DNA from 2 places in the Streptomyces sp. NPDC060194 genome. Region 2 is predicted to be linked to the other one. Evidence: riboswitches for the same ligand, from Rfam matches in the RefSeq annotation. Region 2 holds a riboswitch; the other holds the start of a gene.
What was found. A riboswitch is a leader RNA that binds a small molecule or an ion and turns the genes downstream of it on or off. The one in region 2 is predicted to bind glycine.
Positions count from the first base shown of each region.

Region 1: another riboswitch for glycine. It lies ahead of gcvT (glycine cleavage system aminomethyltransferase GcvT); the one in region 2 lies ahead of gcvP (aminomethyl-transferring glycine dehydrogenase).

Region 1 covers NZ_JBHWZH010000026.1:26,620-31,563, forward strand. The annotation lists gene ACFWEG_RS08610 (enhanced serine sensitivity protein SseB) at 1-407, opposite strand, end outside; gene ACFWEG_RS08615 (AAA family ATPase) at 590-1,300, opposite strand; glycine riboswitch at 1,532-1,627, shown strand; gene gcvT (glycine cleavage system aminomethyltransferase GcvT) at 1,789-2,931, shown strand; gene gcvH (glycine cleavage system protein GcvH) at 2,993-3,370, shown strand; gene glyA (serine hydroxymethyltransferase) at 3,460-4,734, shown strand; gene ACFWEG_RS08635 (L-serine ammonia-lyase) at 4,921-4,944, shown strand, end outside.
Region 2 covers NZ_JBHWZH010000176.1:1,158-6,101, forward strand. The annotation lists gene gcvP (aminomethyl-transferring glycine dehydrogenase) at 1-1,764, opposite strand, end outside; glycine riboswitch at 1,953-2,062, opposite strand; gene ACFWEG_RS26025 (PRC-barrel domain-containing protein) at 2,177-2,551, shown strand; gene ACFWEG_RS26030 (DNA polymerase IV) at 2,470-3,972, opposite strand; gene ACFWEG_RS26035 (MerR family transcriptional regulator) at 4,019-4,627, opposite strand; gene ACFWEG_RS26040 (bifunctional nuclease family protein) at 4,792-4,944, opposite strand, start outside.

The DNA of each region.
Region 1 (4,944 bases), on a different contig from region 2:
TCGGCGACCGCGGGCGGCGGCAGCGGGACGCCGACCGCCCCGCCCGGGTTGACCGCGATGCCGACCTGCGGCGGCAGGCCGCGGGCGAACTCGACGGCCGGGGCCACCGCGAAGGACATGTGCGAGCCGACGCACGCCATGAACTGCTGCTCGGAGCTGAAGACGGGCACGAACGCCGCCCCGTCGATCTCCAGCATCGGCAGGTCGAGGTCCGGGCTGGTGGGGTCGCCGCCGTTCGGCAGCGGCACCCAGACCCGGCCCCGGCCGAGCACCTCGACGATCCGGCCGCCCGCGCCCGGCACCCCGAGCGACGCGGCGAGCACCTCCTCGACCTCGTTGGCCGGCCAGCCCGGCGCGGCCTGGCCGTGCTCGCGCGGCCCGGGGAAGTCCGATCCGGGGAAGTCCATCTGTGCCACCTGCTGCCCCACCTGGTGCTCTGCCTGCTCGGCGCGTTGCCGTACGACGGGGCCGACTCTAGTGCCCCGGGACCGGCCGGCACGGCGGGAACCCGTCCTCCGCACCCCGGCCGCACCCGACGGAGCCGCCCGCCGCACGCGGCCGCCCCCGTCCCCGCGCCCCCCGCGCGGGCTCAGCCGCGGCCGAAGGTGATCGCCCTCAGCTCGCGCGCCGCGTCGCGGTCGGCGAGGACCGCCGAGGCGCAGCCGGCCGGCAGCACGCCCGCCTCCGCGTCGGCGACCAGCCGCCCGACGGCCGCGCGGTGCCGGCCGAAGGCGTGCCCCGAGACGCCCCGGCCGCGCTCGGCCTGGCCGCCGAGCGCCTCCTCGGGCGTCGCGTCGAGCAGCAGCAGGTGCAGCCCGCTGCCGCGCCGCCGCGCCTCGCGGACCAGCCAGCGCCGCACCCAGGCCTGGCTGCCGCAGTCGTGCACGACGACGCTCTCGCCACTGCGCAGCGCGGCGCGCAGCCCGGCGTAGTGGGCGAACCGGACGAGCGGGCGGTAGACGCCGTAGGGCAGGTGGCGCGGGAGCCGGCGCTCCCAGCGCTCGCGGGCGTCCTGGGAGTCGATGCGGGCGACCGCGACGGTGTTGCGGATGAGCGTGGACTTCCCGCTGCCGGGCAGTCCGGAGACCACGACGAGGTCGCCGGGCGCGAAGGCGAGGACCCGGGGGCCGCTCCCCCGGCGGCCCCGCAGGTCGCGGACGTCCCCGAGCGGAGCCGTCCGGGCGGGCGCGGCGAGCCGCTGGCCCGCGGCCCGCTGGCCCGCCGCCCACTGCCCCGGCAGCGCGCGCCGGACCGTTCCGGACGCCGTGGCGTATGCGCCGGCCACTGAAGTTCTCTGCACGTGCCCTGCCTCCCCCTGGGGCTCCGTCCGGTCGGCTCGGGAGCCGACCGGGTCGGACCCCGACCGCTGTGCGACTGCTTCCCCCTGAGTGTAAAGAGACGGTAATGGGCCGCAAACGGTTTCGGCTGTTCCGGCGGGCCCTTCACCCGGGCGGGGACCGGGTGCGGGGACGACCGGACCCCCGTGGGGCGGTCGTGCAATGATGGCCCCGCCAACTGCATACCGGCCGTTCGAATCCGCGCGGGAGAGTCCCCGGCCACCGCCGCCGGGGCGCCGAAGGAGCAAGCCCTCCCTTGAATCTCTCAGGCCCCGTACCGCGCGGACGAGGCACATCTGAAAAGTGAGCCGTACCGGCTCCACCCAAGGTGCAAACCGTGTTCCCCGCCCCGCGCGACCGCGCGCGGGTGGACACGGTGAACCTCTCAGGTTCCGATGACAGATGGGGAGGACCGCCCTCGTCCGCCCGGCCATGCCCTGGAGTCCTACCGATGAGCAACGCCACCACCCCCGACGGCGCTCCCCGCCGCACCGCGCTCGACGCCCTGCACCGCTCGCTGGGCGCCACCATGACCGACTTCGCGGGCTGGGACATGCCGCTGCGGTACGCGAGCGAGCGGGAGGAGCACACGGCCGTCCGCACCCGGGCCGGGCTCTTCGACCTCTCGCACATGGGCGAGATCACGGTCAGCGGCCCGCAGGCCGTGGACCTGCTGAACTACGCGCTGGTCGGCAACATCGGCACGGTCGGCACCGGCCGGGCCCGGTACACGATGATCTGCCGCGAGGACGGCGGGATCGTCGACGACCTGATCGTCTACCGGCTCGAGGACACCGTGTACATGGTCGTCGCCAACGCCGGCAACGCCCAGGTCGTCCTCGACGCCCTCACCGCGCGCGCCGCCGGCTTCGACGCCGAGGTCCGCGACGACCGGGACGCCTACGCGCTGATCGCCGTCCAGGGCCCGGAGTCCCCCGGCATCCTGGCCTCGGTCACCGACGCCGACCTCGACGGGCTGAAGTACTACGCCGGGCTGCCCGGCACCGTCGCCGGCGTCCCCGCGCTGATCGCCCGGACCGGCTACACCGGTGAGGACGGCTTCGAGCTGTTCGTCGCCCCCGCCGACGCCGAGCCGCTGTGGCGGGCGCTGACCGAGGCCGGCGCGGCCGCCGGACTGATCCCCTGCGGGCTCTCCTGCCGCGACACCCTCCGCCTGGAGGCCGGCATGCCGCTCTACGGGCACGAGCTGACCACCGCGCTGACACCGTTCGACGCGGGCCTCGGCCGGGTGGTGAAGTTCGACAAGACCTCCCACGGCGACGACTTCGTCGGCCGGAAGGCGCTGGAGGCCGCCGCCGCGCAGGCCGAGTCCGCGCCCCCGCGCAGGCTCGTCGGCCTCATCGCCCAGGGCCGCCGCGTCCCCCGCGCCGGGATGTCCGTCGTCGCCGGCGGTCAGGTGGTCGGCGAGGTCACCTCCGGCGCCCCCTCCCCCACCCTCGGCAGGCCGATCGCGATGGCCTACGTCGACGCCGCGTACGCGGAGGCCGGGACGGAAGGGGTCGGGGTCGACATCCGCGGCGCCCACGAGCCGTACGACGTCGTCGCGCTGCCGTTCTACAAGCGGCAGAAGTAGCGCCGCCCCCGCCGGACCCCCGCTTTTTGACCACACCCCCGCGTACAGGAGAATCCACCCCATGAGCAACCCCCAGGACCTGCGGTACAGCAAGGAGCACGAGTGGCTGTCGGGCGCCGAGGACGGCGTCTCGACGGTCGGCATCACGGCGCACGCGGCGAACGCGCTCGGCGACGTGGTGTACGTCCAGCTCCCCGAGGTCGGCGACACGGTGACCGCGGGCGAGACCTGCGGCGAGCTGGAGTCGACGAAGTCGGTCTCCGACCTCTACTCGCCGGTCTCCGGCGAGGTGGTCGAGGCCAACCAGGACGTCGTGGACGACCCGGCGCTCGTGAACTCCGCTCCCTTCGAGGGCGGCTGGCTGTTCAAGGTGCGCGTCGCCGAGGAGCCGAAGGACCTGCTCTCGGCCGACGAGTACGCCGCCTTCTCCGGCAGCTGAACCGGCGGCTGAGCCCCGGCGGCCGGGCGTCCGGCCGCCGCGCCGCGCCCCCCTGTCCTCGGTAGTCGAAACCCCTTAGGGATCTCCCGATGTCGCTTCTGAACACCCCCCTCCACGAGCTGGACCCGGACGTCGCCGCCGCCGTCGACGCCGAGCTCCACCGCCAGCAGTCCACCCTCGAGATGATCGCGTCGGAGAACTTCGCGCCCGTCGCCGTCATGGAGGCGCAGGGCTCGGTTCTCACCAACAAGTACGCCGAGGGCTACCCCGGCCGCCGCTACTACGGCGGCTGCGAGCACGTCGACGTGGCCGAGCAGATCGCCATCGACCGGGTGAAGGAGCTGTTCGGCGCCGAGTACGCGAACGTCCAGCCGCACTCGGGCGCCTCCGCCAACCAGGCCGCGCTCTTCGCGATCGCCCAGCCCGGGGACACGATCCTCGGCCTGGACCTGGCGCACGGCGGGCACCTCACCCACGGCATGCGCCTGAACTTCTCCGGCAAGCAGTTCGACGTGGTCCCGTACCACGTGGACGACGCGGGCCTGGTCGACATGGCCGAGGTCGAGCGGCTGGCCAAGGAGCACCGCCCGAAGGTGATCATCGCCGGCTGGTCGGCGTACCCGCGGCAGCTGGACTTCGCGGAGTTCCGCCGGATCGCCGACGAGGTCGAGGCCTACCTCTGGGTCGACATGGCGCACTTCGCCGGCCTTGTCGCCGCCGGGCTGCACCCGAACCCGGTGCCGTACGCGGACGTGGTGACGTCCACCACGCACAAGACGCTCGGCGGCCCGCGCGGCGGGATCATCCTGGCGAAGAAGGAGTTCGCGAAGAAGCTGAACTCCTCCGTCTTCCCCGGCTTCCAGGGCGGCCCGCTGGAGCACGTCATCGCCGCGAAGGCGGTGTCCTTCAAGGTCGCCATGTCGGACGACTTCAAGGACCGCCAGCAGCGCACCCTGGACGGCGCGCGGCTGCTCGCCGAGCGCCTGGTGCGCTCCGACGTCGCCGACCACGGCGTCTCGGTGCTCTCCGGCGGCACGGACGTCCACCTGGTCCTCGTCGACCTGCGGAACTCCGAGCTCGACGGGCAGCAGGCGGAGGACCGGCTGCACGAGGTCGGCATCACCGTGAACCGCAACGCGGTCCCGAACGACCCGCGGCCGCCGATGGTCACCTCCGGGCTGCGGATCGGCACCCCGGCGCTCGCCACGCGCGGCTTCGGGGGCGAGGACTTCGCGGAGGTCGCGGACGTCATCGCCGAGACGCTGAAGGCGCCCGCCCCGTTCGAGGGCGGGGTCGTGGAGGGGCTGAAGGCCCGCGTCGCCGCGCTGGCCGCGAAGCACCCGCTGTACTCCGGCCTGAAGTAGTCCGAAGCCCTCCGCACGCGAGCGAGGCGCGGATCACTTCCGCACATCCGTACACTTTTGTACGTCGAGACGGGGCACCCGCACACTGAACAGTGGGCGAGGTGCCCCGCACCGCGTCACCGCCCGTCGCGTCTCTGCACCACCCCGGCAGACAACGACGTCTCCCCACCCCTAGGAGTTCTCCCCGTGGCCATCTCGGTCTTCGACCTG
Region 2 (4,944 bases):
GTGGTAGCCGCGCACGGCGAGCAGACCGGCCAGCTCGCCCTGGGAGCCGGCGTTGGGCTGGAGGGAGACCTTGTCGTAGCCGGTGACCTCGGTGAGCTGGTCCTCCAGCTCCCGGATGAGGGTGAGGTAGCCCTGCGCCTGGTCGGCGGGGGCGAAGGGGTGCAGCTGGCCGAACTCGGGCCAGGTGACCGGCTCCATCTCGGTGGTCGCGTTCAGCTTCATCGTGCAGGAGCCGAGCGGGATCATGCCGCGGTCGAGCGCGTAGTCCTTGTCCGACAGCGAGCGCAGGTAGCGCAGCATCGAGGTCTCGGACCGGTGGCGGTGGAAGACCGGGTGGGCCAGGTACTCGTCCTCGCGCAGGAGCGCGGCGGGCAGGGTGTCGGCGGCGGAGGCGTCCAGGGCCTCGATGTCGCCGTCGACGCCGAAGGCGCCCCAGACGGCGGCGAGCTGGGCCCGGGTGGTGGTCTCGTCGCAGGCGATGCCGACGGTGTCGGCGTCGACGAGCCGCAGGTTGACGCCGCGCTCGCGGGCCGCGGCGACGACCTCGGCCGCGCGGCCGGCCGCCCGGACGGTGAGCGTGTCGAAGTACGCCTCGTGCGCGACCTCGACGCCGCCGGCGGTCAGGCCGGCGGCCAGGATCGTGGCGTAGCGGTGGGTGCGGCGGGCGATCGCGCGCAGCCCGTCCGGGCCGTGGTAGACGGCGTACATGCCGGCCATGACGGCGAGGAGCACCTGGGCGGTGCAGATGTTGCTGGTGGCCTTCTCGCGGCGGATGTGCTGCTCGCGGGTCTGCAGCGCGAGCCGGTAGGCCCGGTCGCCGTCCGCGTCCACGGAGACGCCCACGAGCCGGCCCGGCAGGCTGCGCGCGAACTTCTCGCGGACGGCCATGAAGCCCGCGTGCGGCCCGCCGAAGCCCATGGGCACGCCGAAGCGCTGGGTGGAGCCGACGGCGATGTCCGCGCCGAGCTCACCGGGCGGGGTGAGCAGCGTCAGCGCGAGCAGGTCGGCGGCGACGGTGACGACCGCGCCGAGCCCGTGCGCCTGCTCGATGACGGGCTTCAGGTCCCGCACCTCGCCGGAGGCGCCCGGGTACTGGAGCAGCACCCCGGTCACACCGCGCTCGGCGACCTCGGCCGGGATGCCGTCGCGCAGGTCGGCGACGACGATCTCGACGCCGGTCGGTTCGGCGCGGGTCCGGATGACGGCGACGGTCTGGGGCAGGGTGTCGGCGTCGATCAGGTAGACGCCGTTCTTGACCTTGCCCATGCGGCGGGAGAGGGCCATGGCCTCGGCCGCGGCGGTGCCCTCGTCGAGGAGGGAGGCGCCGGAGGTGGGCAGCCCGGTCAGTTCGGCGACGACCGTCTGGAAGTTGAGCAGCGCCTCGAGCCGGCCCTGCGAGATCTCCGGCTGGTAGGGCGTGTACGCCGTGTACCAGGCGGGGTTCTCCATGACGTTGCGCAGGATGACGGGCGGGGTGAAGGTGCCGTAGTAGCCGAGCCCGATCATCGAACCGAGGACCTGGTTGCGGTCGGCGAGCGTCCGCAGTTCGGCCAGCACCTCGGCCTCGGTGCGCGCCTCGGGCAGCGCGAGGGCCTCGGTGTTCTTGATGACGTCGGGCACCGCGACCGCGGTCAGCTCGTCGAGCGAGCCGTAGCCGACCTGGGCCAGCATCTTGGCCCGGGCCTCGCTGTCCGGTCCGATGTGGCGATTCTCGAAGGGAATGCCGCGCTCGAGGTCAGAGAGCGGGATGCGGTGGGCGGTCATCGAAAGAGGCCTCCTGGTCGACACGACCTGCGAGGGGTACCACGACGCGGGTACCCGTACGGCCTCCCCCTCTGTCATCGGGACCTGAGAGCTTCACCGGCCCGTCACAGGACGCGCCGGTTTGCACCGTCGGTGAGGGCGCGGTGCCGGAGAGGTGCCCGGCGCCTCGCCCTGCTTTCCAGAGTGACCTCGTCCGCGCGGTACGTGGGCCTGAGAGATTCCGGGGAGGATTTGCTCCTTCGGCGCCCGCTGCGGACGCCTCGCGACCTCCGTCGGCGGACTCTCCCGCGCGGGGTCGACAGCCGATGTGAAGCCTACCAGCGGCCGGTTACGCGCGGCTTTCGAGTGGCCGCCGCCCCGGTTGTGCACTTCCCTGGGTATTCATGACGGATTGCGACCAGTTGGAGGGACCGTGCAGACCGGAATCGATCCGCGCAGCCTGATAGGCCGCAAGGCGTACGACCGTCACGGGGTCAGGATAGGCACCGTCGACGAGGTGTACCTGGACGACGCCACCGGCGCCCCGGAGTGGGCGGCGGTGCGCACCGGGCTCTTCGGCCGGGACGCGTTCGTCCCGCTGGAGCCCAGCGTGCTGCGGGACGACGTGCTGAGCGTCCCCTTCGACCGCGCCCTGATCAAGGACGCGCCCGACTTCGGCGTCGGCCGCCACCTCTCCCCCGAGCAGGAGCTCCAGCTCTACCGGCACTACGGGCTCGACGTGGCGGCCCCGGGCGAGGTCCCTCCCGACCGCGACTTCGGGCGGCTGGCGAGCTCGGGCGAGGAGTGATCCTCCGGGGGCGGCGGCCCATCGTCGCCCCCGGCCGCGGTCCCGGCGGGCGTCACCAGGGGCAGCGGGTCGGCCGGCGCGAGGTCGGGGTCGTCCGTCCGGAAGGTCCGCACCCGGCCCGGCCGGGTGGACGCCGGCGTCTCGAAGCGGACGGTGACCCGTCCGACCCCGCTGCCCTGCACCCAGCCCGCCCCGTGCACGGCGTGCGTCACGTCGTGGCCCGCGAGCCAGCGGCGCTCCTCCGCCGGAGCCGAGGGCTCGGGCTCGGCCTCGTGCGGGTCGGGCTCCGGGCGTTCCCCCGGCTCCGGGCTCCCGCCCTCCGCGGCGAGGCGCTGCGCGGCCCGCTCCTCGGCGGCCTGGGCGAAGAGGTCCTCCTGGGTGAAGTCCGCCAGTCCCGTGACGCCGACGCCGAGCAGCCGCACGCCGCCGGTGGTATCGACCGACTCCAGCAGCCGGCCGGCGGCCTCGCGGACGACGGCGGGGGCGTCGGTGGGCCCGCGCAGGGTCTCCGACCGGGTCAGCGTGGAGAAGTCGTAGCGGCGCACCTTGAGCACCACGGTCCGCCCGGACCGGCCGGCCGCCCGCAGACGCGCCACGCAGCGGTCGGCGAGCCGCTCGACCTCGGCGCGCACCCGGGTCCGGTCGTGGATGTCGACGGCGAAGGTGTCCTCCACGGACACCGACTTGGCGTCGCGGTCGGAGACGACGGGCCGCTCGTCGTGCCCGAGGGCCATCGCGTGCAGCGAGGCCCCGTGCGCCATCCCCAGGAGGCGCACCAGTTCGTCCTGGCCGGCGTCGGCGATCTCCTGGACGGTCACGATGCCCGCGCGCCGCAGCAGCTCCCCCGTGGCGGGGCCGACCCCGGGCAGCGTGCGGACGGGCAGGGGGGCGATGTGCGCCCGCTCGGTGCCGGCGTCGATCACGACGAGCCCGTCCGGCTTGGCCTCCTCGGACGCGATCTTGGCGAGCATCTTCGTCGCCGCGAGCCCCACGGACCCGGTCAGGCCCGTCACGGCGCGGATGTCCCGGCGCAGCCGCTCGCCCACGGCCAGCGCGGAGGGGGCGTCGTGCGCGGCGCCGCCGGCCTCCAGGTCGACGAACGCCTCGTCGAGGCTGAGCGGCTCGACGAGCGGCGACAGCTCCCGCAGCAGCCCCATGACCTGTTCGCTGACCTCGCGGTAGAGCGTGAAGCGCGGCACCAGGTAGGCGGCGTTCGGCGCCAGCCTGCGGGCCTGCCCCATGGGCATCGCGGAGTGCACCCCGAAGCGGCGCGCCTCGTACGACGCCGTCGCCACGACCCCGCGCGGCCCGAGGCCGCCCACCACGACCGCCTTGCCGCGCAGGCTGGGCTTGGCCGCCTGCTCGGCGGCGGCGTAGAACGCATCCATGTCGAGATGCAGCAGGGTGGGGGCGGTTCTCACTCTCCCGATGCTGCCCTACGCCACTGACAACGGCCCTCGGTCGGCCTCAGACGGCGCGGTTGCGGCGCCGGGCGAGCTCGTCGGCGGGGTTCGGCCGCACCAGCGTCTCGCCGGTGTCGACCCGCTCGCCGTGCAGCTGGGACAGCGCGGCGGCGACGTCCCGCCAGACCACTCCGACGGCGATGCCGAACATGCCCTGCCCGCCCTGGAGCAGGTCGACGACCTCCTCGGGCGAGGAGCACTCGTGGACGGTGGCCCCGTCGCTCATGAGCGTCAGGCGTTCGAGGTCGGCCGAGCCGCGGGCCCGCAGGTGCTGGATCGTGGTGCGGATGTTCTGCAGGGACACCCCGGTGTCGAGGAACCGCTTGACGACCTTGAGGACGACCACGTCCTGGAAGCTGTAGAGCCGCTGGCTGCCGGAGCCCTGCGCGGAGCGGACGCTCGGCTCGACGAGCCCGGTGCGGGCCCAGTAGTCGAGCTGGCGGTAGGTGATGCCGGCCGCCGCGCACGCGGTCGGCCCGCGGTAGCCGATCCGGTCGTCGGCCGGCTCGCCGGCGCCGTCCGCCGGGGCCGGGTGGACCGGGAGGGAGCCGGCCGTACTGCTGTGAAGCGGGTACGCGGCACCCGCCGCCGTACCGTCGCCGCTGGTTCCCACGCCGACCTCCATCCGTGACCTGCCCCGTCGACGTTAGGCAGTCGCCCGGGGTGCGTCAACGATCGCCACACTCGGCACGCCGGGTGAAAATCACCCGTGGTGTGGTTTCGGCCGCGCCCCGTCGGGGAAAGGCTGGCCGAATGCCCCGATACCGGGGCAGAGGGTCACTGGCTGTTCGTCCCGAAGTCCTCCGGTGAGATCTGGTCGAGGAACTCGCGGAACTTCTCCACCTCGTCCTCCTGCTCGTCGGGGATCGCGATGCCGGCGTCGTCGAGGACCCCGTCGCTGCCGTAGATCGGCGTACCCGTGCGCAGGGC